DNA from 3 places in the Musicola paradisiaca NCPPB 2511 genome. Region 2 is predicted to be linked to each of the others. Evidence: predicted binding sites of a transcription regulator. Region 2 holds the regulator's gene; each other region holds the start of a gene.

The links. The regulator CRP, encoded in region 2, controls carbon source genes, mostly activating them, when cyclic AMP is high. The targets are predictions, from matches to a motif close to ATGTGANNNNNNTCACAT.
Region 1: the regulator CRP is predicted to act here: its motif matches at 3,872-3,889, upstream of DPA2511_RS00995 (enolase C-terminal domain-like protein).
Region 3: the regulator CRP is predicted to act here: its motif matches at 3,866-3,883, upstream of DPA2511_RS03550 (iron-containing alcohol dehydrogenase).

The regions. Positions count from the first base shown of each region.
Region 1 covers NZ_CM001857.1:211,492-219,206, forward strand. The annotation lists gene ppc (phosphoenolpyruvate carboxylase) at 1-2,099, opposite strand, end outside; gene DPA2511_RS24195 (hypothetical protein) at 2,416-2,706, opposite strand; gene DPA2511_RS20825 (PTS transporter subunit EIIC) at 2,729-3,790, opposite strand; gene DPA2511_RS00995 (enolase C-terminal domain-like protein) at 4,098-5,297, shown strand; gene DPA2511_RS01000 (GntR family transcriptional regulator) at 5,321-6,049, opposite strand; gene argE (acetylornithine deacetylase) at 6,139-7,287, opposite strand; gene argC (N-acetyl-gamma-glutamyl-phosphate reductase) at 7,500-7,715, shown strand, end outside.
Region 2 covers NZ_CM001857.1:407,162-414,876, forward strand. The annotation lists gene DPA2511_RS01845 (hypothetical protein) at 1-558, shown strand, start outside; gene DPA2511_RS01850 (DUF2589 domain-containing protein) at 570-1,127, shown strand; gene DPA2511_RS01855 (hypothetical protein) at 1,124-1,366, shown strand; gene DPA2511_RS01860 (hypothetical protein) at 1,366-2,190, shown strand; gene DPA2511_RS22315 (hypothetical protein) at 2,374-2,688, shown strand; gene DPA2511_RS01875 (aminodeoxychorismate synthase component II) at 3,125-3,703, shown strand; gene argD (bifunctional acetylornithine/succinyldiaminopimelate transaminase) at 3,825-5,045, shown strand; gene crp (cAMP-activated global transcriptional regulator CRP) at 5,114-5,746, opposite strand; gene DPA2511_RS01890 (OsmC family protein) at 6,062-6,469, shown strand; gene DPA2511_RS01895 (phosphoribulokinase) at 6,522-7,391, opposite strand; gene DPA2511_RS01900 (YheU family protein) at 7,509-7,715, opposite strand, start outside.
Region 3 covers NZ_CM001857.1:763,896-771,610, forward strand. The annotation lists gene DPA2511_RS03535 (sialidase family protein) at 1-189, opposite strand, end outside; gene DPA2511_RS03540 (sodium:solute symporter family protein) at 196-1,611, opposite strand; gene DPA2511_RS03545 (dihydrodipicolinate synthase family protein) at 1,668-2,552, opposite strand; gene DPA2511_RS03550 (iron-containing alcohol dehydrogenase) at 2,590-3,726, opposite strand; gene dtnK (D-threonate kinase) at 3,944-5,239, shown strand; gene DPA2511_RS03560 (D-threonate 4-phosphate dehydrogenase) at 5,232-6,212, shown strand; gene DPA2511_RS03565 (DeoR/GlpR family DNA-binding transcription regulator) at 6,249-7,058, shown strand; gene DPA2511_RS22330 (aldose epimerase family protein) at 7,154-7,715, opposite strand, start outside.

The sequences.
Region 1 (7,715 bases), 200 kb from region 2:
CGCGAACCCAGCGGCAGTTTGCCCAGCTCCAGCTCCGGCGTTGCTGCGCGGAAATAAGGGACGAAGCCGGGGTTTTCACGCACGTAGCCGCGGTACATATCGCAGGAAATGCGCGACAGCTCGTCCATGATGTGATGCCACTCCTGTTTCGGTTCCGGCGGCGGCAGCAGGTTGGCTTCCAGAATCGCCGAGGTATAGAGCGACAAACTGCTGATGGTGACTTCCGGCAGGCCGAACTTGAAGCGGATCATTTCGCCCTGTTCGGTGACGCGCAACCCGCCTTTCAGGCTGCCTGGCGGTTGGGAGAGCAACGCGGCGTGTGCGGGAGCCCCCCCACGGCCGATCGAACCGCCGCGGCCGTGAAACAAGGTCAGGGCGATGCCGAATTTATCGCAGGTTTTGATCAGCGCGTCCTGCGCACGGTACTGCGCCCAGGAGGCGGCCATCACGCCGGCGTCTTTGGCGGAGTCGGAATAACCGATCATCACCATCTGACGACCCTGGATGAAGCCGCGATACCAGTCGATATTCAGCAACTGCGTCATCACGCTGTCGGCGTTGTTGAGGTCGTCGAGGGTTTCGAACAGCGGCGCTACCGGCAGTGCGTAAGGGCAACCGGCTTCTTTCAGCAACAGATGAACCGCCAGCACATCGGACGGCGTGCGCGCCATGGAAATGACGTAGGAGGCAATGGCATCGCGCGGCGTTTCGGCGATCACCTGGCAGGTTTCCAGCACTTCGCGGGTTTCGGCGCTGGGTTCCCATTGACGCGGCAGTAGCGGACGTTTGGAATTCAGTTCGCGGATCAGGAACGCCTGTTTGTCGGATTCCGACCAGTTCTCATAATCACCCAACCCCAGATAGCGAGTGATTTCCGCGATGGCTTCGGTATGGCGGGTACTTTCCTGACGCACATCAATACGAACCAGCGGGACGCCGAAGCAACGCACACGGCGCAGCGTATCGAGCAATTGACCGTCGGCGATGATGCCCATGCCGCAGGCGTGCAGCGACTGATAACAGGCGTACAACGGCTCCCACAGTTGCTGGTTATGGGTGATCAGATCTTTCGGCGGCGCAGCGGCTTCACCTTTCACCTGCGCGGTGAGATACGTCAGTGTTTCTCTGAGCTGGGCGCGTAGGTGTTTCATCACGACCCGGTACGGTTCCTGCTCTTCTTCTCCGCATCCTAACCACTGCCGAAACGCCGGCGTACATTGCGTCATCGACAATTCGGACACCAGTACCTGGATATCACGCAGGAACAGGTCGGCGGCTTTCCAGCGACTCAACAGCAGTACGTGGCGGGTAATCTCCGACGTCACGTTCGGGTTGCCGTCGCGATCGCCGCCCATCCAGGAGGTAAAGCGTACCGGCACCGACTCCACCGGCAGACGGAAGCCGAAAGCGTTTTCCAACTGTTCGTCCAGTTCGCGCAGAAATGCGGGCACGCCGTCCCACAGGCTGTTTTCCACTACGGCGAAGCCCCAACGGGCTTCATCCACCGGCGTTGGACGATCCCGACGGATTTCGTCGGTATGCCAATATTGAGCGATCAGCTGGCGCAGACGGCGCATGATCTGGTGACGCTCGTAATCGGCCAGATCGTTGTGGTCGAGCTGGCTGAGGCAGGTATTGACCTCAACCAGCTTGTGAATCAGGGTTCGACGGGTAATTTCCGTTGGGTGTGCGGTCAGCACCAGTTCGATAGAGAGAGATTCCACCGCTTCGCGGATGGCGCTGTCGCTCAGGTTATCGCGGCTTTTCAGGCTGCGGAATGCATCGGCCAGCATCCCAGGGTTGCCGGCGGCTTCGCCATGCGGAGAGATGCTGTGATATTGCTCGGCGGTATTGGTCAGGTTGAGGAATTGACTGAAAGCGCGGGCGACAGGCAGTAGCTCGTCGTTGGACAGGTTCTGCAGGGTAGTCAGCAGTTCCTGACGATGTTTTTCACTGCCGGCGCGGGACGCTTTGGACAGTTTTCGAATCGTTTCAACACGATCAAGAATGTTTTCACCCAATGCATCCTTGATGGTATCTCCGAGCAATTTGCCAAGCATACTGACGTTGCTTCGCATTGCGGAATATTTTTCATTCATAGTAACCCTGACCCATTTCTCTCTATTCTGTAAGTTTTTTACACCACACAAAATATGTGGATACTGGTGATTATCTAGCCACGACCTGCTCTGTTCGTCAATGAATGTGACAACATCTCCTCTGTTGTACCTGTTTAACAGGTGATAAAGCAATTTGTGAAATTTAATTACAAAAGCTTGTAGATAAGCACGGCTTATTTTATGCACGAAACGAGTAAGCAAACGAGGCGGGGATACCATGTCATGTCGGTGCAAATTCAGTGGGGCGGGGAAAGCGTGTCCGGCGCGTCAGCAAGGATGCGCCGGATGGTAACGATCAGCGGTTTTTCCTGACGACCAGGCAATAAGACAGCGAAAAAGAAAGTATCAGGGAAATGAGGACGCCGCTAATGGCATAGATGAAGTAAGGGCCAATGTAGGCAGGCAAACTGAATACGCTGGACAGGATGTATCCGAACAGCCGCACGCCGAAGAAAGCAATGAACGCGGATGCAACAGAGCTGGCAATCGTCGCGGACAAAAACGCTTTTTTATATTTGGTGAGCACGCCAAACAGCGCCGGCTCGGTGATGCCCAAAAGCGCAGAAACCGCCGCAGACAGTACCACCGATTTATCCTGCCGTGTTTTTTCATAGAAAGATAGCGAACGTTGCCCCGGCAATCGCCATATTGGCCATGCACATCATTGGCATCAACATGTCGTAGCCTTTTTCGGCAAAATTTTGTAATGCGATAGGTGTCATGGCGTGATGCATGCCTGTCAGGATCGCCACCGGACGGATAGCGCCAACAACAAGGCCCGCGAGCACGGAGGAAAGGTCGAACAATCCCTGAATCAGCCAGGCGAGTCCTTTACCAAAGTGGATCCCCAATGGGCCGATGATCGTCAGTGAAACTAACGCGGTAATGAACAATGTCAGTGTTGGGGTAAACACCGTTTTGAGTACAGCAGGCATGATGCGATCGACCCCGCGATGGATATAGCTCAAGGCCAGCACGGAAAATATCACCGGTATGACGCTGGCTGAGTAGTTAAACACCGGTATGGGCAGCAGGCCGAGAAAATAGAAGGTGTCGGCGGCGTTCGGTGTTTTACTGGCCAGCGCTTTAGCCGCCTCAATGAGTGAGGGGTACATCATGCAGGCGGCTATCGCCGCAGCCAAATATTCATTGGTTTTGAACATGCGAGCCGCAGAAATCGCCAGAAAGAAGGGCAGGAAATAAAACACGCCGCTGGCAATGAGGTCGATGATGATAACGGTGTCGGTCTTGGTGGAGATGATTTTCATGGCCAATAGACCTGCCAGCAGCCCTTTGATCATCCCGGCACCGGCAATAGCCGGTACAATTGGGCCAAATACACCGGAAACAGTATCCATGAACAGCGAAATGAGGCCTTTCTTTGATGCCGTATGGGAGGTCTTTTCCGTATTTTCAGCCGTGTTTTCTGACAGGCTTTGTGTCAGCGCCGCGTAGTATTCTGCGACTTGCGGGCCGATAATAATTTGAAACTGATCGTTCTGATATTGTGCGCCTAATATTCCAGGAAGCTTTTTTATAGCGTCGATATCTATTTTTTCTTCACGAAGAACATCAAAACGAAGCCGTGTCATGCAATGCCAGGACTTATTAATATTTTCCGATCCACCAATCAGATTAATAATTGATTGGACGATTTTATTTTTCCCCATAAATAAATCCTCATTATCATTATTGTCAAAAACAACGGCTTTGATGATAGAGGGCTGTTTTATTAAAAACAAACCAATAAAATATGATGATTGTCTCATTTTCCCTTTTAATACGGGTGTTATGTGTTTTTTTTAAAATTGGTATGGTTTTTAATTAAAAAATAGTGGGTTTTTTAGACCAAAAAATAATACCTTTACAAGCCAAGGATAAATAAGTAAAAACATGTTATTCCACAGGGGTTCACGTCACGAAAAACGTGTTTTTACCATCAGTTATTTTGTTATCAATACCAGGAGATATGTTTCTGTGACTCCGACTATTATTACTCACATTAAATGTCTTATCACTAAACCGGACAGACATAATCTGGTTACAGTCATCGTCGATACCAATAAGGGCATTACTGGTTATGGCTGCGCGACCTTCCAGCAACGGCCTCTGGCAGTGAAAACGCTGATAGATGAATATTTATGCCCATTGCTGGTGGGAAAAGATGCAAACCATATCGAAGATCTCTGGCATTTGATGATGGTCAATGCCTACTGGCGTAACGGGCCGGTTATCAACAATGCCATAGCGGGCATTGATATGGCTTTGTGGGATATTAAAGGCAAACTGGCTGATATGCCGTTGTATCAGCTGTTCGGAGGAAAATCCCGTGATGCCATTACCCTGTATACCCATGCGGCCAGCGAGACGTTGACGGGGTTGTTTGATGAGGTCGATCGCCACTACGCGGACGGTTATCGGCATATTCGGTGCCAGCTGGGTTTTTATGGCGGGACGCCGGAGCAACTGCATTCCACGCGCCAGCCGACGCCCGGCGCCTATTACGATCAGGAGCAGTACATCGCCAATACGTTGTCCATGTTCCGGGCCTTACGGGAACGTTATGGCGACAAGTTTCATATTCTGCATGACGTGCACGAGCGATTATTTCCGTCTCAGGCCGTGCAGTTTGCCCAGGCGGTGGAAGGTTATCGACCTTACTTCATCGAGGATATTCTTCCTCCGGCACAGAACGGTTGGTTGGCTCAAATCCGTGCTCAAACATCGGTGCCGCTGGCGACAGGTGAGCTGTTTAACAATCCGGCGGAATGGCAGGATCTGGTGATCCATCGCCACATTGATTTCATCCGTTGCCATGTCTCTCAGATAGGCGGTATTTCTCCCGCATTGAAACTGGCGGCATTTTGCCAGAACTTTGGTATTCGGCTGGCATGGCATTGCCCACCGGATATGACGCCAATTGGCGCGGCGGTGAACTTACATCTCAATATCCATCTGCATAATGCGGCGATTCAGGAATATATCGCTTATCCGGAAAACACCCGGCGGGTTTTCCCTGATTCGCCAATACCGGATAACGGGTATTTATATCCTATAGAAAAAGCCGGTATCGGCGTCGAAATGGCGGAGGATGTGGCGCAGGCGTTTCCCGTTGTTTATCGGCCGCACGAATGGACTCAAAGCCGCCTGCCGGATGGTTCGTTGCATACGCCATAGTCTTTTTAGTCCCACCCGGTTTATCAAGTCGACTGACGGAAGGTCAGGTTGTCCTGATTGAAGGGAATCACGTAAGTGCAGGTGTAGTTGATGTCGATGATATCGCTGACTTCGTATACCCTCCCGTCTTTCAGCATGCCGCGATTGAGAATGTGCATCGCGGCGATGCCTTTTTTACACCCCAGCAGTTCCGCCTGAGCCTGATTGACGGTGACGGCCTGATAATGGGTTAAAAAGTGAGAAATCTCATACCCCTTGCCCAGAATGTATTTTTGAATGGATTGCTCAGGTATACGCCTGGTCATATCGGCAAACAGGTCGGCAGGCATTCTGGAGACTTCGATCTGTACCTTCTGGTTCTCAACGTACCGTAACCGGCAAAACTCCCACAAAAAAACGGCATCGGAAATGCCGAACATCTGTTGCTCATCACGGGTAGGAAGACGCTTATGCAAACTGAGCAGACGAAAAGCGATCTGATGAAATTTCTTCTCGGTAACGGAGTTATAAACCAACGGATTGTTGCGGATGTCCGGATTAATGTAATTCCCTGCGCCCTGAACCAGACGAATCGCACCGATGCTGGCCAATTTTTCCAACGCTTTGCGGATGGTAAAACGCGATACGCCATATTCCTCCGCTAAGGTGCGCTCCGGTGGCAGTTTTTCTGACATTCGCTGTTCCGGCCGCAGTGCGGCGTGCTGGTAAATCTTGCTCAGTAGATCTTGTGCAATAAAGTCTTTCTTCTTCATCGTGATCGTGCGCCCGGTGAACGTGGCCGCCTGAGCGAGGCGGCGCTGTAAATGCGAACAAAGGATTACCGTTGACCGCAAGGGTATCACTACCGACAAAAATGATGCACCAATTGGGTAATCAATGTGCGGGTCGGCTGGATGAACGACATATCCAGGAATTCATCCGGCTGATGCGCCTGATTGATGGAGCCGGGGCCGAGCACCAGCGTCGGGCACAGCGTCTGGATAAAGGGCGCTTCGGTACAGTAGTTCACCACATCGGTCGGCTGCCCCAGCAGTTTTTCCACCACCTGCGCCAGTTCATGGTCGGCAGGGCATTCATAGCCTGGGATCGGCGGATGCAGCTCGCTGACGGTGAGACGGCCGGGCCAACGGTCACTGACCGGCGAGAGCGCTTCGGTGATCAGTCCGTTCAGATCGCTCAGCGTCATGCCCGGCAGCGGGCGGATATCCATGTGCAGATCGCAGCAGGCGCAGATGCGGTTAGCGGCGTCGCCGCCGTGGATATGGCCGAAATTCATGGTGGGGTGGGGAATATGGAACGCCGGGTTGTGGTAGCGCGTTTTAAGGTCGTCGCGCAGTACCATCAGGTGGGAGATGGCGTCGTGCATCACTTCGATGGCGTTGACGCCGCGGGACGGGTCGCTTGAGTGACCGGACTGCCCCTGAACGCGCACGGCATTCGACATATGGCCCTTGTGGGCGCGGATCGGCTGTAGCGACGTCGGTTCGCCGATGATGGCGCAATCCGGGCGAATGCCGGTCGACTCGGAGAAGTATTTGGCGCCCGCCATCGTCGTTTCTTCATCCGCCGTGGCCAGAATGTACAGCGGCCTGGTCAGTTTGTCGGCGTCAATATCCCGCAGCGCATCGAGAATAAAGGCGAAGAAGCCTTTCATGTCGGCGGTGCCGAGCCCGTAGAGCTTGTTGTCGTGTTCCGTCAGCGTGAACGGGTCGCGCGTCCAGCGGCCGTCGTCGAACGGAACGGTATCGGTGTGGCCGGCCAGCAGCAACCCGCCGCTACCCTCGCCCAGACGCGCCAGCAGGTTGTATTTATTGTAGGTGCCCGGCACGGGCTGTACGTCAACGTGAAAACCCAAATCGGCGAACCAACCTGCCAGCAGGTTGATTAAGGTTTCATTGCTCTGATCCAGCGCACGATCGGTGGCGCTGATGGACGGTGTGGCGATCAACGCCCGATAGAGCTCAATAAAAGGGGGTAAATTCATCTTCACAGTTGACAGCCTCTGGTTAGGATAGTATCAATATTCATGCATTTATTTTGAATAAAAATACAATAATGTCGGGTGAAAGGAAATCGTAAGCTATAGCGGCGGGGCAAAATGCCGCATAATGCTTTTCCTGACCTTGTGGGTGAACGGCGTGGCTGCGCTGGTGAGCCTGCTCCCTGTTCCACAAACATAAGCAATTTAAGGTATACGGATACATGCTGAATACGTTGATCGTGGGTGCAAGTGGCTATACCGGCGCTGAGCTGGCACTGTACCTGAACCGTCACCCGCAGATGAACATAACCGCTTTGGCGGTTTCCGCGCAAAGTGTAGATGCGGGAAAACGCATTTCCGATCTGCATCCCCAATTAAAAGGCATCATTGAGCTGCCGGTGCAACCGCTGACCGACGTCGCGGAAGCCGCCAAAGGC
Region 2 (7,715 bases):
GAACGCATGTACGCCTGCGGTGGTTTGCAACTGGCGGAGAAAATGTGCCAGCACAGCGATCAATACCTCACCAACCGCGACGGCATCGACACCATGCAGCCCGCAGTGCGCACGTTGCTGATGCGTCTGCGCAATAGTTCCGAGCGCAGCAAATTGAGCCAATCGCTGATTCAACTGCTTAACGAAGCGCAGCTGGTGGACGAGGAAGGGCATTTTCAGTCCGATAAGGCGGCGCCGCTGCTGGTTGACCGTTTCGTGCAGATAGCGACCCAGGATCTGGAGCTGTCGGAAAGCCTGCGACTGGTGATGCCGGAGCTGCGCAACGAACTGAAGCAGGTGACGGATCGCGAGCTGGATGAGCTGGAAAACTCGGTGCGTTTTCTGATGGAGTGCAGCGAAGATTTCAATCTGGAAGTAGAAGTTTGTGCTGATCGTTTACGTGAGCGTCCGGTGAATACGTTGTCGACATTGAAGTTAAAAGGCGGTTTCAAAAACTATGTCTGGACGCAGAGTCATCAGCAGGATGGCACCCTGGTGCAGAAACTGGTGCATGAATAAGGAGTGGATGTATGTCAAAACAAGACTCCATCGAGTTCTACGAACTGATTGGCGCCCCGCTGCTTGGGTTTGTTCAGGCAGAACATCAGGCGGCGCAAGCGACGCTGGAAATGGTGGAACAGCTCGGTTTCGAGCACACCAGCGAGGGAAAACGGCTGCGAACCACCGCCTTTTTTACGGAGAAGTGTGGTGCGGACGGCAGGATTGAACGCACGGAGCACCAGATTCCCATTCTGTCGCTGATGCCGATCCCGATGATGCAGACCAAGCATGCCGATCTTGAGTTCGGTATAAAAATCAATGATTTTGAGTTGTCTGCCACCTCTCCCGGCCTGGCCTCGACCGAGGAAGAAAACGGCTTTATGGCGCCCCGGCGTTTGCAGATGAAAGCCTCGCTGGGGCGTATGGACGCGGGAGACGGCGGACAGCACCGCGGCGCCCAGATGGATATGCGCATCAAGCTGACAATCCAGCCGGGGGATTTTCCTAACGGTATCAGCCGGTTGTTACGGCTGATGGATGAGGCGGGCTATAGCCGCCCGTTGCCGGAAGGGGAGAATAAAGCATGAGTCGGAAACAATTTATCGACGCGGGCTCCATCGCCTGCCCAGGGTGTCAGCACCCGATCGCGGTACATTGGCAATTGCTGCAACAGGGCGTCAACCCGCGCTGCGCGCATTGCGGGCTGACGCTGGAACTCGATCGAGCCAGTTCCGCCGACGCGCTGGATGCGGCGGAGCAGTTGAATACTCGCCTCGACGATGCAGAGCGGCGGCGTCTGGCTGCGATGCCTCCCGGGAGGCGCTGATGTTCCGCGCGGATTTCTATGGGTTGAAGGGCATGCCGCCCTCGGTGTTGAACCGGCAGACCCTGGTGGAACAGCGACTGCAACAATGCTGGAAGGTGATTCGTCCGGCGTTGAAAGTGCGGCTTGAACAGGCGTTTTTTGAGCATCCTGAACAGTATGACGGTAGCTGGTGGTGGCAGGGTTACGGTTGCAACGACCACTGGGGGCGCTGGTATCAACAGACACTGAGTCTCTGGGTGCTCTGGCGGTCGCTGTGCCACGGCGGCAAACGCCAGCCGCGCTGGCCAGCGGATATCCTCGTCGACCTGCCGGAACTGGAACAGGAAGCGGGAGATCTCTGGTTTCAGTGGGCTTGTCAGTTTGCCGGTTCCCCGGTATACCCCGATGCACAGCAAGTTGTCGCGGCGTTGCAGCAGTGGTTGCGGCGCTTCGAGCTGCTCCGGCAGGTGGAGCTGGACGTTTCATTGCAGCCCTCGCTGGCGGATGGCGACCGGCTGGGGCTGGATACCATGCAGCGGCACTGGCCTATGTTGTGTCAGGCCGCCGCACAGCATTGCTGGTTGCCGTTGCGGGTATTTCCCGACGGCAAGCCCTGGCAAAGCCTGGCATTGTTGCTGGTCGCGCAATCGGACGCACTGCGATTGGAATGTCATGACCCGATGCAGCAACGGACAGTATGGCTGTATCAGGAGCAGCAACGATTCTGGTTGACGTCGGACAGGGGACCATTGAGGGTGCACAGTTTCTATCCGCTGGCGGCTGCGCGTCCGGCCCTGAAGCCTTCATTCTGGCTACGCTGCCGTCACCGTCTGCATCTGCGTTGAGCCGCACTCGACGACGGATAGGATTTTCTACGCCTGACGGCTGAGAATTCATGGATGATGGCACCGTTATTTTGGCGGTAAAACACCCGGTTTTCGCCAATCCAGCCGAAGAATACCGCGGCAGTATATGACCACCTGAGCGAATTTGACTTCAGGTATAATTCAATCTATTCAGGAGGTTATATGACTATGCCATCTCTCGAAATGCCCAAGGTTCTGGCGTTTGTCGCCGGCGTTGGTTCATCCAATCGTACTACTGCCGGTGCGCAGCAGGTGCGGGTTAGTTTCCCCCAGCCGCTGGCCGCTGGCGTGACGCCGGTGGTGGCGGTGACGCCGTTGCAGGGCTCCGAGTATGCGCCGGGCAGTATTCCGGACACCTTCGCGCTGACGATCACTGGCATCAACAATACGGGATTTACCGTCAATATCTGGCGCGTGGATAACGGCGGCAAAGGCTGGGGGCAGAATCTGCGCCTGTCTTGCCTGATCAGCGCCTGAAGTCGTGAGGCAAACATAGCGATAAGTTGAATGATGACGGGGAGAGCTTTGTAGCGATATTCCCGGTACCGGGCCACCGCCATGGTGCTGCCCGGTCGATCCCGCCAGGCTATTCTATTGCCCAGGGTGACGCCCTAAATCTTCACGCACGGCGTGTACGCCTCGGTTTACTCGCTGCACTCATTCGTTCCGTTGGCGCGAACATGACCCTGTCCGTTGAACAGGCGTTGTATGTTGTCTTCGCACCGTTCTCGTCCAAACTGATGCAGGCAAATGACGTTTATGGCGCAACGGAGGGTTCCGGTAAGGTGAAATCCGCCCCGTCTGGTCGACACGTTTCCGCCACCCCCGCTATACTCCTATCCCGTGACGGGCATCGTACGGTAACGGGAGTTACCGCATTGATTTACATAAATAATATCCACAGGTTAATACGATGAGCCTTTTGATTATCGATAACTACGACTCCTTTACCTATAACCTCTACCAATATTTTTGCGAGCTGGGCGCGCAGGTAACGGTTATGCGTAATGACGAATTGACGCTGGCGGATATTGAGCGTTTGGCGCCGCAGCGGCTGGTGATCTCGCCCGGCCCTTGTACGCCGGACGACGCCGGGATTTCGCTGGCTGCCATCCGTCACTTTGCCGGCAAACTGCCGATTCTGGGGGTATGCCTTGGTCATCAGGCGTTAGGGCAAGCGTTTGGCGCTCAGGTGATCCGGGCCCGGCAGGTAATGCACGGCAAAACATCGGCGATTCGTCATTCCGGACAAGGGGTGTTTCTCGGGCTGGAAAATCCGTTGACGGTGACTCGCTATCACTCGCTGATTCTGGCATCTGAAACGTTGCCGGCCTGTTTTGACGTGACCGCCTGGACGGAACGGGATGGGCGACCGGATGAAATCATGGGTATTCGCCACCGAGCGTTGCCGTTGGAAGGTGTACAGTTTCATCCGGAGAGTATTCTTAGCCGACAGGGGCATCAGTTGTTGAAAAATTTCATGAATTTATAAACGGATAGTGAATAGCGTCGACGGGCGAGCGGATTTATCGATTGCGCTCGTGTGATTTTTTATGCATATTTATTGACTATATTTTCATGTTGGACAATGGGATATCATCACGGGGCAGCAGATGGCGACAGAAAAATCAGCAGTAACGCGGGAAACATACGACAAGGTCATTCTTCCGATTTATGCGCCCGCGCAGTTCGTGCCGGTGAAGGGTAAAGGGAGCCGTGTCTGGGATCAGCAGGGCAAAGAATACATCGATTTTTCCGGCGGTATTGCCGTTACCGCGCTGGGACATTGTCATCCGGCGCTGGTTGAGGCGTTGAAAACGCAGGGCGAAACCCTGTGGCACACCAGCAACGTGTTTACCAACGAGCCGGCTTTGCGTCTGGCTTCCAAGCTGATTGCCGCCACGTTCGCCGACCGGGTGTTTTTTGCCAACTCGGGGGCGGAAGCCAATGAAGCGGCGTTCAAACTGGCTCGTCATTACGCCATCGAGCGCCATAGTCCGTATAAAACCAAGATCATCGCTTTCTATCAGGCGTTTCATGGCCGGACGCTGTTCACGGTTTCAGTAGGCGGGCAGGCCAAGTACGCCGACGGCTTCGGGCCGAAACCGGCGGATATCATCCATGTGCCTTTCAATGATCTGGCGGCGGTGAAGGCGGTGATGGACGATCATACCTGTGCCGTGGTGTTGGAACCGATCCAGGGCGAGGGCGGTATTACGCCGGCGACGCCGGAATTCCTCACCGGTGTGCGTGAATTGTGCGACCAGTACAACGCGCTGCTGGTGTTCGACGAAGTGCAGTGCGGCATGGGCCGCAGCGGCAAGCTGTTCTCCTACATGCATTACGGCGTGAGGCCGGATATCCTGACCACCGCCAAGGCGTTGGGCGGCGGTTTCCCCATCAGCGCTTGCCTGACCACCGAGGAAGTGGCGTCCGTCATGAGCGTCGGTTTGCACGGCACCACCTACGGCGGCAACCCGCTGGCCTGCGCGGTGGCGGAAGCGGCGCTGGATGTGATCAATACGCCGGAAGTGCTGTCTGGGGTGGAAGCTCGTCATGAACGTTTTGCGGCGGCGTTGCACCGTATCAATGAGCGGTTTGGCATTTTTGATGAAGTCCGCGGTATGGGGCTGTTGATTGGCGCACAACTCAAGAAAGCGTGGCATGGTCGTGCGCGCGATTTCCTGTCGGCGTCGGCCGAACTGGGGTTAATGATTCTGGTCGCCGGGCCGGATGTGATTCGCTTTGTGCCGTCGCTGGTGATTGAACTGGACGATATCGATCAAGGCATGGCGCTGTTCGAACAGGCGGTCGCGAAGGTTGTGGAGCAATAAGTTCGTCTGTTGCTGAAAATAAAAGAGCGTGCCGCAGCACGCTCTTTTTGATCCGGCGTCGCAATGACTCAGCGTGTACCGTACACCACAATGGTTTTGCCGTGCGCGGAAATCAGATTCTGGTCTTCCAGCATCTTCAGAATACGGCCGACGGTTTCACGAGAACATCCGACGATCTGACCGATTTCCTGACGGGTAATCTTGATCTGCATGCCGTCAGGATGCGTCATGGCATCGGGTTGCTTGGCCAGGTTTAACAGTGTTTGGGCGATGCGGCCCGTTACATCAAGAAACGCCAGATTTCCCACTTTCTGGGACGTGACTTGTAGACGGCGCGCCATCTGTGAAGACAGACGCATAAGAATATCGGGGTTGACCTGAATCAGCTGGCGGAATTTCTTGTAGGAAATTTCGGCGACTTCACAGGCGGTTTTGGCCCGAACCCAGGCGCTACGTTCCTGACCTTCTTCAAACAGGCCGAGTTCACCAATGAAATCTCCCTGGTTGAGATAGGACAGGATCATTTCCTTACCTTCTTCATCCTTGATCAGCACGGCGACCGAGCCTTTCACGATGTAGTAAAGCGTCTCTGCTTTTTCACCCTGGTGAATAAGCGTGCTCTTCGATGGGTATTTGTGAATATGGCAATGAGAAAGGAACCATTCGAGAGTCGGGTCTGTTTGCGGTTTGCCGAGAACCATTCGCTGTTATCCTCTGTTGTAATTCACTGCGCAAATCACAGGGCTCAGAGTTCCCTGTACGGCGTGATAACATAGTTATATTTAAATTCCACTCAGGCGGAATGACGTCAGGGAATATACTGAGGCTGTCTATCGGGTGACGTCATAATCAGGATGTGTCTGGTAGAGGCTCACACACCGGATTATTTCCCCGTTTTTAACACAGGTTGTGTGTAGTGTCTCGTGTTGTCTCGCTTCAGCATGATTAAACTCTGATTTTAGTCGGGTTTATACATAAGCGATGTAATTTTTAAAAAATAGTTGAGGGTCAATGTTATGCAGGCGCGGGTGAAGTGGGTTGAAGGGTTAACGTTTCTTGGCGAGTCCGCCTCCGGGCATCAGGTGTTGATGGATGGAAACGCCGGAGACAAAGCGCCGAGTCCGATGGAAATGGTGCTGATGGCGGCGGGTGGATGCAGCGCCGTCGACGTGGTATCCATCTTGCAGAAAGGGCGTCAGGATGTCGCGGATTGCGAAGTACGATTAACGTCGGAGCGCCGCGAAGAAGCGCCGCGTATGTTCACCACGATTAATTTGCATTTCATTGTGAAAGGGCGCGGCTTGACCGACAAAGCAGTTGAGCGCGCCGTCGCGCTGTCGGCGGAAAAATATTGTTCCGTCGCGCTGATGTTGGGAAAAACGGTACATATCACTCACAGCCATGAAGTCGTCGAACTGGAATGACCCGGTCGGTTGCACATCATGCGCGGCGGTTGTACGGCTGCCGCGCCACGCTTTAACCGATGTTATCGCCCGCCAGTAGCCGCTGTACCAGCGGCGTCATAATCAGCTCCATCGCCAGCCCCATTTTCCCTCCCGGCACCACGAGCGTATTGATGTGCGAAATAAACGAACCTTGCAGCATGGCCAGCAAGTAGGGGTAGTCGATGTTGCTCATCCCCTGAAAGTGGATCACGACAAAACTTTCATCCATGGATGGAACGGATTTGGCGGCAAACGGATTGGAGGTATCGACTGTCGGGACGCGCTGGAAGTTGATGTGCGTGCGTGAAAACTGCGGGGTGATATAGGTGATGTAGTCCTCCATCGAGCGAACCACCGAATCCATCACCGCTTCGCGTGAGTGGCCGCGGTCGTTGATATCCCGTACCAGTTTCTGCATCCACTCCAGGTTGACGATCGGCACCACGCCGACCAGTAAGTCCACATGCTGGGCGACGTTATGGGATTCCGTCACGACGCCGCCGTGCAGCCCCTCGTAAAACAGAATATCCGTGGGTTCCGGCATCGGTTCCCAGGGGGTGAATGTTCCCGGTACCTGCTTGTAGGGAATGGCTTCGTCGTAGGTGTGGAGATATTTGCGGGTTTTACCGCTGCCGCTGCGACCATAGTCGATAAACGCCTGTTCCAGCAAACTGAAATCATTGGCTTCCGGGCCGAAGTAGCTGATGTGCCTGCCCAGATCCCGCGCTTTACGGATCGCCATGTCCATTTCCGGACGGGTATAACGGTGATAGCTGTCACCGTCGACCTGCGCGGCGCGGATATTGAGCTGCTGGAAAATTTTATGAAACGCCAGGCTGGTGGTGGTAGTGCCGGCGCCGCTGGAGCCGGTTACTGCAATAATCGGGTGTTGATGCGACATGATGCAAACTCCGGTCGGTCAGGCGGCGCGGGTCGTGATCGACCATAACGCAATATCCTTATTGTTATCATGTTTGTTCCGGCCTGACACGCCAATTTACGTTTTCCAGCGGGCGTGTCAGCCGTCGTGAATCACGCCGCTGCGCAAGGCGTTACGCGGCATGATGTTGACGGTTTCATGCAGTTCGGACCAGACCAGCACCACCTCGCCGCGTTGCAGTTGCAGGTGTACGTCTTCCACCTTTTCCGCCAGCGAGCGTTCATGTTCGCCGTAGTCGGTGCCTTCCCGCAGTACGAATGATTCAATCAAATTTTCCAGCGTGTC
Region 3 (7,715 bases), 360 kb from region 2:
AATATCCGCCACCCCTTCCTGGGTGCCGCCGAACCAAACGCACAGCAAGTCGCCGTTCGGCAGATGGAGCAGGTTGGCGGCATGGTTCTGCGGGCATTCCGAAGGAATATAGGCCTCGATCCGCTGATTGTCGCCTTCTGCCTGGTGCACAATACCGCTGCGTTCAACGGTAACGGTTTCAGTTGTCATCTCTGTTTATACTCCTGAGTTTTCAACGGGCTGCTTGGCCTGTTCTTTCGCTTTTTTGTTGGGGATCAGACGATCCAGCACCATCACGATTGCCGGGGTCAGCAAGGCAACGTACATGTTGTCGATGCCGAACGGGTTGCCCATCACATACCAGACGGAGGTTGCGACGCAGGACAGAATCAGACCGGCGTTAACCCCGCGGGAGCTGCTGAAGAACGGCAGATAGAAGGCGACCATCGCCACGACGGAAATCGACAGACGGATGGCGCGGGTGAAGAAGGAGAGCTTCAACACTTCCGGCACCAGCAGTACGAATACCAGCGGCAGGAAACCGATGATCAGCGAGAACACGCGGGTCATCTTGAACTCTTTTTCCTGCGTCGGTTTGAAATAAGGGACATAGAAGTCTTTCACGATCAGCGAGGCGATCGCCAATGCCACGGTACTGACGCTGATGAAAATAGACGCTACCAGCGAGGTGGTCACTACGCCGGCCAGCCACGGGTTCATATCCTGCAGGAAGATGGGCAACGCATACAGGCTCTTGATTTCCGGGTGGACGAATTTGGCGGCCACACCGATGATCGCAATCGCCAGCGCGATCGGCATACAGAACAAGAAGGCGATCCAGGTGGCGCGTTTAGCGGATTTTTCATCCTTGGTAGACGCAATGGCCTGGATGACGAACTGGGTACAGAAGATGGAGCCGATGGTGCCGATCAGCCATGCGCCGATGGTGCTGGCGCCGATGTTGCCATCCCAGGTCCAGTAGAATTCCGGCATCTTCTCGACCATCGGCGTGATGCCGCCGGTCATTTTCAGCGCAACATACAGAATGATCATCACGCCGACATATTTCAGGCCGCTGTGGATCAGCGTGACGTAGGCGACGCCTTTGATGCCGCCAAAGTAGAAATAGAAGGTACTGACGATGGCGGTGATCAGCGCCGCCACCGGCAGGTTCACTTTCAGTACGGTGGAGATCGCCGCCGCGCCGCTGACGTAGTTACCCACGTTTACCAGCAGCAGTGCGTAGATCATGATGATCGAGATAATGTTTTTGGTGGTGTTGCCGTAACGTTCGGCGATCGCGCCGGAGATGGTGATCTTCCCGGTGTTGTAGATCTTTTTCACCAGCACGATGCCGAACAGCAGGAAGCCGATGGCGGCGCCGATGACCGACCAGGATGCCGCGATACCGCTTTCAAACGCTGCCTGCGAGGTGCCGACGGTGGATTTGGCGCCGATGAATTCGGTCATCAGCAGGATACCGACGATAAACGCCGGCAGCGAACGGGAGCCTTCCATAAATTCCGAGTTGGAGCGGCTGCGTAGCCGCAGCGTCAGCAAGGAGGTAAAGGCAATATAGAGCACAATTATCCCAACGATGATAAGTGTGTCTGTCAGATCAAAATGGTTCATGGGTTTCGATCCTGTAGGGTAAAGGTAATGGTGTTTTATGTGACGAGCGCGTGTCGTCAGTCAGTAAAGGGTTGCGTTAGCGAACGAATGGCCTCTTCGTCCTGCGCTGAGAACTGAATCGGGTAGCGGCTGACGCCGACATCCTGCCCCATCAGTACCAGTGCCTTTTTCACGACCGCAGGAGAAAACGCGATCGCGTACAGCGTTTTGCGCAGCTCGCTGACCTGCTCCTGCGCCTGGCGCGAGCCTTCGACGTCGCCGGCATGGAAACGGTGCCAGATCTGGCTGATGGCTTGCGGCGCCACGTTGGCCAGGCCGGAGATACAGGCGGAGCAGCCATCGACGAAGCCTTGATGGATCAGCGAGTCGGGGCCGTTCAACACGTCAAAATTCGGGATACCTTTGGCCGCCTGCAGGAAACCGCTCAGGCTTTCATAACTGCCTGCGCTGTCCTTGATGCCGATGATGTTGGGGTGATCCGCCAGGATGCGCACCGTTTCCGGTTGCAGGGTATTACCGGTACGCGCCGGAATGTTGTACATGAACACCGGCACCGGCAGCGCATCCGCCACTTCACGGTAATGGGCGATCAGCTCGCTCTGTTTCAGCGGCACGAAGTAGGGGGTGATCACGGAAACCGCATCGACGCCGAGTGCGGCAATGCGTTTGCCCAGCTTGATGGTTTCACGGGTGGAGATTTCGCCGACGTGCGCGACGACCGGTACGCGGCCGGCCGCTTCATCCACGCAGGTTTCCGTGACGGCGACTTTTTCGTCGGCATTGAGCACGAAAAACTCACCGTTGGTGCCGTTGCAGAAAATACCATTGCCGTAGCGCATCTGGCGTTGTACCTGCTGGCGCATGGCGGCGGGATGGAATTCCCCCTGATGGTCAAAGGGCGTGACGATAGCCGTCAGAACGCCTTTAATTGGCTTACTCATTGTTATTCCTCGTTATTCATCAACCAGAGTGATGTGTTCAAAACAAAGTTGAATAGATGGCGTGCACATCTTCGGCACGAACGGTCGTCGGTACGTTTTTCATCAGGCGCTGCACCTGCAGGGCTGATTCCACCAGATACGGCAGGTGATCCGGGCTGATCCCCAGCTGTTGCAGCGATGAAGGCAGATTCAGACGTTTGACCAGCGCACCGAAGTAATCCACCAGCGCCTCGGCTTTCTGCGCCGGCTCGAGGCTGGTATCGGCGTTCGGCAACAGGTCGTAGGCCTGGGCGAATTTTTCCTGCGCCGCGTGCTGAACGAAACGCATGCAGGGCGTCAGCAGGATGGCGTTGGCCACGCCGTGGGGGATGTGGTACTTGCCGCCCAGCGGGTAGGACATGGCGTGCACCAGGTGCGTGCCGGAGTGGGCGATGGCGGCGCCGCCGTAGTAGGACGCCCACAGCATATTGAGACGCGCTTCCAGATTGCCGGGTTCGTTGACCGCAGCGTCGATATTGGCGAACAGTTTCTTCAGGCCGATCAGCGCGTAGTTGTCGCCGACCGGGTTGGAAATGGTGGCGGTGAAACATTCGATCAGGTGGCACAACGCATCGATACCGGTAGAGGCCGCGATGTGAGCGGGCATGCTGGTGGTCAGTTCGGGGATCAGCGCCACATAGTCCGGCAGCATCACCGGCGTAATGATCCCGACTTTGGTTTCTTTTTCCGGAATGGCAAGAATGGCGTTCGGTGTGGCTTCAGAGCCGGTACCGGCTGTGGTGGGGATCATCAGCGACGCGGTGCGGCGCGTCGGTTTGGTGCCCGCCAGCAGGCTTTCCAATGTGATGGCGTCATCGCCGGCGCACAACAGCGACAGCAGTTTGGCGACGTCCAGTACGCTGCCGCCGCCGATGCCGACCACGAAGTCCGGCACTGAGGACGGCAGATTTTGCAGCACCGCCGCAACATCATGCTGGCTGGGTTCAGCGGGCACATTATCAATCACCGACAGCTGTGCAACGCCGGCCGCCAGCTGTTCCTTCAGCGCCTGAACGCCGGGCAGCCCGACAATATTCCGATCTGTGACCAGTAAGACATGCTGTTTGCCGCGCAGCAGATAGGTGATGTCCTGGAGTGCCTGATAACCACTGATAATGGTGCTGTTGATATTCATACTCATACCTTGTTCTGATCCGCTGTGATTCCCGCCTGATTTGATTGATTTTTTTCAATCATGATTCTTTTCTGTGACCGAAAAAAATCGGAAGGCCTACATTCTGCTGCTAATTTATAGAAGAAATTGGTTTTGAATAATTTGATATTGCTCACATATAATCAATTGTGATTCAATATAATCATTGTCAGGTAATCAATCAAAACGGGGCAGTGGTATGCCGAACAGGCAGGAAGATATCCGTGTGCTGGTTGTGGCTGACGACTTTACCGGTGCAAACGACGCCGGCGTAGGGCTGGCGCTTTACGGCGCTCAGGTCAATGTGCTGTTTGACGCCGCGAGGATCGGTGCCGTTTCATCGGGCGACGCCATCGTCATCAATACCGACAGCCGTGCGCTTGACGCCGCAGTCGCGGGAGAGCGCACCGCGCAATCGGTGCGGGGCTGGCGGGAGCATGGCGTCGAAGGCTGGATGGTCAAAAAGGTGGATTCCACGTTACGCGGCAATCCCGGCGCGGAGACCGAAGCGGCGCTGCATGCCGCCGGTGTGTCGCTGGCGCTGGTGGCGCCGGCCGCGCCGTCACTAGGCCGCGTGACCCGCGGCGGTAATGTGTGGGTGCACGACCGTCTGTTGACGGATACGGAGTTCGCCAGCGATCCGAAAACGCCGGTGCGCTCTTCTTCCGTCGGTGAACGGTTGGCGGAACAGACCGCATTGCGGCAGGCGCGGGTTTCATTGAGCGAGCTTCGTCAAAATGGACTGGCGGCACGTCTACAACGGTTGAGCGATCAGGGCGTGCGGCTGGTGGTGCTGGATGCGGAAAATCAGCAAGATCTCGACCTGATCGTGCAGGCCGCCGGGCAGCTGGCTGCAAAGCCGTTGTTGGTGGGATCCGCCGGGTTGAGCGATGCGCTGGCCCGTCATCTGTATCGGCGCGTAGGTAACGCCTCGCGTGCGTTGCTGGCGGTGATTGGTTCTATGAGCGAAATCGCTCAAAAACAAATTCAAATGGCCTGTCGGCGGCCGGATGTGGCGCTGGTGGATATCGATATCGACGCGCTGCTGGCGGTGTCGTACCCGGCTGCGCTGGCGCGCTGGTGCGAACAAGCGGCGGCCACGCTGGCGTCCGGGCACCATTGCCTGATTCGTACCTGCCTGGACGATAGCCAGCGTTTCGAGATCGACGGTTTGTGCCAGCGTCATGGTATGGCGCGTCAGCAACTGGGCGATACCATCAGCCAGCGGCTGGGGGAACTGACTCGCCAGATTGTTGGTCGCCAGCAACCGGGCGGTCTCTATTTATCCGGCGGCGATATCGCGATTGCCGTCGCCAATGCTTTGCAGGCCAACGGTTTTCATATCAAAGGGCAAATCGCTTCCTGCGTACCCTGGGGGCGGTTTCTGGACAGTGTTGTCGGTGATATCCCCGTAATGACCAAAGCAGGCGGTTTTGGTGACGAGGCTACCCTGCTGGACGTTTTACGTTTTATTGAGGAGAAGGTGAGTGAGTAAGATAATTGCGGTAACAATGGGAGACCCGGCAGGTATCGGCCCGGAAATTATCATCAAATCGCTGGCGGAAGGCGAACTTTCCGGCGCGCCGGTGGTGGTGGTGGGATGCGTGCAGACGCTGCGCCGCATTCTGGCGCTCGGCGTCGTGCCGCAGGTGGAGCTGAACGAAATTGCCAACCCGGCGCAGGCGCGCTTCGCCCCCGGCGTCGTCAATGTCATTGATGAACCTCTGGCGGATCCGGCCGGGCTTGAGCCGGGAAGAGTACAGGCCCAGGCGGGCGATTTAGCTTACCGCTGCGTGAAACGCGCCACCGAACTGGCGATGGCGGGTGAAGTACACGCGATTGCCACTGCGCCGCTGAACAAGGAAGCGCTGCATTCCGCCGGGCATCTCTATCCCGGTCATACTGAATTGCTGGCGAAGCTGACCAACAGCCGCGATTATGCCATGGTGCTGTATACCGATCGGCTGAAGGTGATCCATGTGACGACACACATCGCATTGCGCAAATTCCTGGATACGCTGAATCGCGAGCGCGTGGAAACCGTCATCGGTATGGCGGATACCTTCCTCAAACGTGTGGGCTATGACAAACCGCGTATCGCTGTCGCCGGGGTCAACCCGCATGCCGGGGAAAACGGCCTGTTCGGCGACGAGGAGATCAATATCGTGTCGCCGTCCATCGAGGCGATGAAGGCCAAAGGTCTGGATGTGTATGGCCCCTGCCCGCCGGATACCGTATATCTGCAGGCGTATGAAGGCCAGTACGATATGGTGGTGGCGATGTATCACGATCAGGGCCACATTCCGCTGAAACTGCTTGGTTTCTACGATGGTGTTAATATTACTGCGGGTTTGCCGTTCATCCGGACATCAGCGGATCACGGTACGGCGTTCGACATCGCCTGGACGGGCAAGGCGAAGGCCGAAAGTATGGCGGTTTCGATCAAACTGGCGACCCAGCTGGCCTGATAGAATCGGCTGAGGGTAAAACATACGGATATCATTGTGGGGGAAACATTGAGTGACGCATTACGCATAAGCGGAGAAAAAATAAAGGGACAAAGCCGTCTCGACCAGATTATGGATTACCTCAAAGGCCATAATCTGGTGACGGTGGATGAACTTGTGGCCGTCATTGATGCTTCCCCGGCGACGATTCGCCGTGATTTGATCAAACTGGATGAGCAGGGCGTCATCAGCCGTTCGCACGGCGGCGTGACGCTCAATCGCTTCATCCCGTCGCAGCCCACCACCAACGAAAAGATGCAGCGCAATTTGCTGGAAAAGCAGGCGATCGCCCGTCAGGCGGCGACGCTGGTGCAGCCGGGCAGCGCGGTGGTGCTGGACGCCGGCACCACCATGATGGAGCTGGCGCGCAACCTGACCCATCTGCCGCTGCGCGTCATCACCGCTGATTTACAGATTGCGCTGTTTCTTTCCGAATTCAAGCAGATAGAAGTCACCATCATCGGTGGACGTATCGACGATAGCAGCCAGTCGTGCATCGGCGAGCACGGCCGTCGGCTGTTGCGCAGCGTCTATCCGGATATCGCGTTCATCAGCTGCAACTCGTGGAGTCTGGAGAAAGGCATCACCACGCCGACGGAAGAGAAAGCCGGGATCAAGCAGGATTTGGGGGTGAATGCCAGCCGCCGGGTGCTGCTGGCGGACAGCAGCAAGTACGGCGCGTATTCGCTGTTTTGCGTGTCGCCGTTGACGGCGTTGACTGATGTGATTACCGATGGCGAACTGGCGCCGGAGATCCAGCGGCAATTGCAAGGGCAGCCGTTCCGGTTGCATCTGGTGACGGTGTAGCCGGACGAAATCGTCCGAATACGTTGTATTTTCCCTTGCCGAATCACTCGGCCCTCGAATAACACCGCCCCGTCATGCGTGTATGGCAGGGCGTCTCAATATGGACGGCACGTAAGCCGGTAATCGATCGTCAGCGGCTGCTCCGGCGTCAACGCCAGCGCGGTGGCATAACCGGACTGGCTGATGGCGTTGTCCCGCAGACACGCCGGCCCGAGATCCCATGCCGAACAAACGGGCTCGACCCCCAGGCAATAATTCTTTCCTGACCAGGGCGCTTGTCGCCTGCCGCCGTTACTGATCCACAACAGACAGTGCGGCAGTATCGTCGTGTCCCAATGTAATGACAGCACCAGTCGCCGCTGCGGGTAAGTCAGTTCGATGCCGGCGACCGGCGACATCACCTGTAGGATCTCCTCCGTGGCGAACGGCAGCGGCAGTCGGCTGAGATCCAGCGTCGCGCCATCGGCGGCCGGGGCCAGGCGCAAGTCATCAAAGACGGCGCCGGGCTGAAGACGGCTGACGCCCGGTTCGGCTGGCTGTGGGTAGGCCCGCATGTGTAATGCATTGTCGGCGGATAACACCAATTCCCCGGCATCCCCCCCGATGGGAAACACCGGGTGCAGCCCGACGGGCAACCGACAGGGCCGCCTGGCCTGT